2 linked regions of the Blastochloris viridis genome follow. The protein of the gene in region 2 binds, or shares a complex with, the protein of the main gene of each other region. Links are inferred from orthologs where the notes say so. Each region holds a gene or a part of one and is shown on either strand. Other genes may lie near its edges.

Region 1 (2,926 bases), 2.6 Mb from region 2 along the record:
GGGCCTGGACCGTCAGCCCGGTGGCGTCGGTGGCGCGCCGATGTCGGCGAGCCGCGCCAGCAGCGGGCCGTGCAGCGCCGCCCCGGATGCCACCAGCGCGCCGTGAACGGGCTTTGGCCGGTTGAACACCAGCCCGGCGCCGGCGTGGGTGGTGAGCCGGCCGCCGGCCTCGCCGACCAGGAGGGCGGCGGCGGCGAGGTCCCAGTCGTTGCCGCCGGCGCTGGCGAAGGCGGCGTCCAGCGCGCCCTCGGCGACGCGGGCGATGCGCAGCGCCAGCGAACGCACCCGCTCGGTCGCGCCGGCCTGCTCCATCAGCCGTGTCACCGCCGGATAGCCCTGCTTGGGGCCGGCCATGCGGGCGCCGGCTGGGTCGGTGCGGTCGCCGGCGCGGATCGGCCGGCCGTTCAGTCTGGCGCCGCCGCCCAGGCGCGCGACGAACAGCTCTTGTGAGACCGGCACATAGAGCGCGGCGGCGATGGGGCGGCCGTCCTCGACCAGCGCGGCGGAAATCGACCAGTCGGCGCCACCGGCGATGAAGGAGCGGGTGCCGTCGATGGGGTCGACGATCCACACCCGCGACCGCGTCAGCCGGTCGGTCGAATCGCGGGTTTCCTCCGACAGCCAGCCATAGGCCGGCGCCAGCTCGAGCAGACGCTGATGAAGGAAGACGTCGACCGCGACGTCGGCCTCGGTGACCGGCGACTTGGCGGGGCCCTTGGTCCAGCTGCGCACGTCGGCGCGGAAGTAGCGAAGGGCGATGTCGCCGGCGGCGGTGGCGGCCGCGGCGAGAACGGCGCAGGCGGATTCCGGATCGGCGAGAGCGTCAGCGTCCGGCAATGGTGAGCCCCTCCACCCGCACGGTCGGCGCGTTGGTGCTGTAGCGGAATTCGAGGTCGTTCGCCGGGGTCAGCGCGCGATAGATATCGGCGAGGTGGCCGGCGATCGTCACCTCGGACACCGGAAACGTGAGCTCGCCATTCTCGATCCAGAAGCCGGAGGCGCCGCGCGAATAGTCGCCGGTGACGATGCTGGCGCCCATGCCGATCAGGTCGGTGACGTAGAAGCCCTCCGCCAGATCGCCGATCAGCTCGCGCGGGCTCAGCGGGCCGGCGGCGAGATGGAGGTTGGTCGGCGCCGGGCTGGGCGGGCCGCCGGTGCCACGCTTGGCGTGGCCGGTGGTGGCAAGGCCGAGTTCGTCGGCGGTGGCGCTGTCGAGCAGGAACGACGACAGCACGCCGTCATCGACCAGCACCAGCGGCGCGCTGGCGACGCCCTCGCCGTCGAACGGGCGCGAGCGCGGGCCGCGCGGCCGCAGCGGGTCATCGACGATGCGGGTGCCGCGCGGCATGATTTCGCTGCCGAGCTTGCCGAGCAGGAAACTGGTCTTGCGGGCAATGGCGGCGCCGTTGACCGCGGCGGCGATGTGGCCGACCAGGCTGCCGGCGACGCGGGGGTCGAAGATCACCGGCACGCGGGTGGTGGCCACCTTGCGCGGGTTCAACCGCCGCACCGCGCGCTCGCCGGCCTTGCGGCCGATGTCGGCGGCGGCGTCGAGGTCGCGGGCGTGGCGCGCCGAACTCATCTCCCAGTCCTGCTCCATCGCGGTGCCCTCGCCGGCGATGGCGGTCATCGACAGGCTGTGCTGGCTGGACACATAGGCGCCGCGGAAGCCGCCCGAGGTCGCCAGCACGAAGCCGCCCAGCCCGGCGGAGGCCGAGGCGCCGTTGGATTTGGCGACGCCGGCGACGCCGAGGCCGGCCTGCTCGGCGGTGCGCGCGAGGCGCTCCAGCACTGCTGCGTCGGGCAGAACGGGGTCGAGCAGATCGAGATCGGCCACCGTCGTGGCCAGCCGGGCCGGATCGGCCAGCCGGGCGTGGGGGTCTTCCGGCGTCGCCCGCGCCATCGCCACCGCGCGCTCGGCCAACTGGTCGGGGTCGAGCCGAACGACGTCGTTGGTGGAGACCGCAGCCTGGCGGCGGCCGACGAACACCCGAAGGCCGATGTCATCGCCCTCGGCGCGCTCGCTCTCCTCGACCCGGCCGTCGCGCACCTCGACCGACAGCGACACGCCGCGCAGCGCGACGGCGTCGGCCTGATCGGCGCCGGCACGGCGGGCGGCAGCCAGCAAGGTTTCAACGCGCGCCTGAAGCGCCGACAGGTCGATGAGATCGGTCATGGGTGTCCTTTCCAGTGCGGTTTAAGCCGTTTCGAGCAAAGTGGAAACGGCTTTGCGCGAGCGCCGGGCGGGCCAGCGCGGCAGACCAGAGGTGAACTGCAATTCTGGCAAAGCTGCGCCGGCTTCCGAAAGAGGGGGCGCGGCTCGCGCGCGCCGCGCCGGCCGCCAACGCCGCCGGGACCCGCCAGGGTTGGTGTTGGAAAGGTTGCGTCAAGCATGGCTGCGGAACGGACCAAGCTCAGGTTTAGTTAACCCAACTTCTTAAGCGCATAGCGAAACCGCCGCGGTAGTCTTCATGTCAAACCGGGACGAATAAAAACCGGCGGGGAGTACTATGCAGCGTCAAACTGAGTGCGGCATCGGTTTATCTTCCGGAGCCGCTCGCACGTCTCGGATCGATCCTTTCGCGTTGCCTGCGTGCTTCGCGGCGGTCGATCCGTCTGCCGACGGACGTATTCGCGAAATCGAGATCGACCGCACCCGCGTCATCGTGCGGCGGGCGGTGGCCGGGGTGCGGATGCGGCTGAACGTGCCGATCGAGAGCTATCTCGGCGTCGTCGTCCGAATCGAGCCCGACGTCACCCCAGACCACAGCCAGATCGCGGTGGTGCTCGCTCACCGCGACCCGGCGCTGTCGGTGACGCTGTCGGCGGCCGACGATTGCGACGACGTCATCGCCGACTGGCAAGCCTGGGCCAAGAGCCTCGGCTGCCCGCTCCTGATCGGCAATGGCGACGGGAGTTGGCGCGA
Region 2 (2,853 bases):
AGCGCCAGGCCGAGCCCCGCCACCAGCGCGGCATCGAACGGCCGGCCGAATGCCAGCGGCACGCACATCAGGGTGGCGCCGGTGATCAGCATCTGGGCGCCGCCGAGGCCGAGAATGTCGCCGCGCATCTTCCACAGCCGCGACGGCTTCATCTCCAGCCCGATCAGGAACAGGAAGAACACGATGCCGAGTTCGGCGAGGTGGGAGACGGTGCCGGGATCGTGGAACAGCCCGAGCGCCTGCGGACCGATCGCCACCCCGGCAAGGAGGTAGCCGACAATCGAACCGAGGCGGGCGCGCTTGGCCAGCGGCACCGCCAGCACCGCGGCGCCCAGCAACACCAACACCTGCTCGAACAGGCCAAAGCCGTCGGCGTGCATCCGTCCTCCAAGGGGTCTGCGATGGCATACGAAATCCGGCCGATCAGGCCGGATTTCGCAGGCCGCATCAGGCTTGCGCGGTACGAATCGTGCGGCGTCCGCCGCGCGCGTCCTTCTTGGCCAAGGCTCGTGACCACAATGCGGACAGGGGAACGAAAACCCGTGTCCCGATTCGGGACGGATGGTCACACTGAAGTGAGGAGCGGATTTGGTTGTAGCGTGGTCCCTGGGTCCCCGTCCCTCGCCCGCTGCGCGGGCTCGCCGGGGACGACCGGCCGAGCTGTCGCCGCCGCAGCTCGAAAATCCGACCACGGACCTTCACCGCCGAACATGGCTGCGAACCACCTCGCGGTCGTCCCCGGCGACCGCCGTCAGGCGGTCGGGAAGGGGACCCAGGCATCAAGCTTCACCCGGCGGTGCCGCCGACGGTGATCTTGTCCATGCGCAGGGTCGGCTGGCCGACGCCGACCGGCACCCCCTGGCCCGCTTTGCCGCAGGTACCGATGCCGGGGTCGAGCTCCAGGTCGTTGCCGATCATGGTGACGCGGTGAAGGTCGGAGGGGCCGTTGCCGATCAGCATGGCGCCTTTCAGCGGCGCGCCGACCTTGCCGTTCTCGATGCGATAGGCCTCGGTGCAGTTGAAGACGTACTTGCCGGAGGTGATGTCGACCTGGCCACCGCCGAACGCCACCGCATAGATGCCGTTCCTGACCGAGGCGATGATCTCCTCGGGGCTGCGGTCGCCGCCCATCATCACCGTGTTGGTCATGCGCGGCAGCGGCACGTGGGCGTGGCTCTCGCGCCGGCCGTTGCCGGTCGGCGTCATGCCCATCAGCCGGGCGTTCTGGCGGTCCTGCATGTAGCCGACCAGGATGCCGTCCTCGATCAGCACGGTGCGGTGGGCGGGGGTGCCCTCGTCATCGACGGTGAGCGAGCCGCGCCGGCCGGGAATGGTGCCGTCGTCGACCACTGTCACGCCACGCGCCGCGACCTGCTGTCCGAGCAGCCCGGCGAAAGCGGAGGATTTCTTGCGGTTGAAGTCGCCTTCCAGGCCGTGGCCGACCGACTCGTGCAGCATGATGCCGGGCCAGCCGGCGCCCAGCACCACGTCGAGCTCGCCGGCCGGCGCCGGCACCGCCTCAAGATTCACCAGCGCCTGGCGAATGGCCTCGTCCACCGCCGCCTGCCAGGTCTCCGGCGCGATGATGCGGGCGAAGCCTTCGCGGCCGCCGAGGCCGTAGCTGCCGGTTTCCATCCGGCCGCCGTGCTCGGCCACCACATTGACCGACAGCCGCACCAGCGGCCGCACGTCGCGGACGATCTCGCCGTCCGGCCGCACGATCTCGACCACCTGCCAGGAGCCGGCCAGCGAGGCCGACACCTGCTTGAGCCGCGGCTCGCGACTGCGCGCATAGGCGTCGATCTCGGCCAGCAGCGCAGTCTTGACCTCGAACGCCGGGGCACCCAGCGGGTTGTCGTCGCCATAGAGCCGCACGTTGGTGCGCTCCGGCGCCAGCGCCAGCGTGCCGCGATGGCCGGAGGCCACCGCCCGCACCGCGTCGGCGGCGCGGGCCAGCGCCGCCTCGGAGATGTCGGAGGCGTGGGCGTAGCCGGCGGCCTCGCCCTTGACCGCGCGCAGGCCGAAGCCCTGCGAGGTGTCGTAGCTCGCCGTCTTCAGCCGGCCGTTGTCGAACACCAGAGCCTCGCTCTGGCAATACTCCAGGAACAGCTCGCCATCGTCGGCGCCATCGAGGGCGTGGGCGGTGAGGCGCAGGGCTGCGGCCGGGTCGAGCCCGGCGCGGGCCAGGAGGGAGAGCGAGGACGACGCGGTCATGGGCGGGCTCCGGCTGTTGCCCGGAAGATAGGGCCGCCACCAGGCGATTGCCAGTTCGGGCGATCGCCAGCCGTGCGCCTCATACGGTTTCCGGCCGATCAGGTCGGAGAACCGTATTCCGATCGCCGGAAAACCCTTATTCGCAAAGGGGTTTTCGGCGAGCTTGTTTCCGGGAGCCCGAAGGGATCATCCGGAAACCGTATCGCGTGTTCCTGCCGCGGATCATGGGTCCCCTTCCCTCGCGCGGCTGACGCCGCGCTCGCCGGGGATGACCGGAGGTGGTTTCACCGCCAAGTTTTCTGGCCAAGTTTTCCGGCCGCGCCCACGACACCCTCGATGCGTCGTCCCCGGCGAGCATCGCGAAGCGATGCGAGGAAAGGGGACCCATGATCCGCGACGCCAAAGGATTAAGACGCCCCGCCGGCCGCTGCCACGGCGGGTGGCGGCGGACCACCGTCGCGGCGGAGCCTCAGGGCAGCTTCTCGAAGCCAGGGCCGAAGCCGTTGAGCTGCATCGGAATGCCGATGCCCTCTTCCGGGGTCTGGAAGATGATGAAGGTGGCCTGCTTGCCGACCTTGAGCTGGCCCAGCAGCTTTTCGTCCATCACCACCTCGGCGACGCAGCCATTGGGCAGGCAGC

Evidence for each region. Proteins that work in one complex are often made in the same cells at the same time.
Region 1: the proteins of tldD (region 2) and BVIR_RS03680 are in contact, whole or in part, in a solved structure (PDB 5NJ9), measured with the Escherichia coli proteins. The link is inferred for Blastochloris viridis from one-to-one orthologs.

What each region holds. Positions count from the first base shown.
Region 1 is NZ_CP012946.1:826,953-829,878, forward strand. It holds BVIR_RS03680 (TldD/PmbA family protein), read right to left. Parts: upstream 2,177-2,926; coding sequence 824-2,176; downstream 1-823. Other genes in the region: BVIR_RS03675 (3'(2'),5'-bisphosphate nucleotidase CysQ), read right to left, coding at 13-837; BVIR_RS03685 (DUF6101 family protein), read left to right, coding at 2,511-2,926.
Region 2 is NZ_CP012946.1:3,419,109-3,421,961, forward strand. It holds tldD (metalloprotease TldD), read right to left. Parts: upstream 2,215-2,853; coding sequence 787-2,214; downstream 1-786. Other genes in the region: BVIR_RS14865 (monovalent cation:proton antiporter-2 (CPA2) family protein), read right to left, coding at 1-380; BVIR_RS14875 (invasion associated locus B family protein), read right to left, coding at 2,684-2,853. UniProt on the Escherichia coli protein: Metalloprotease involved in CcdA degradation. Suppresses the inhibitory activity of the carbon storage regulator (CsrA).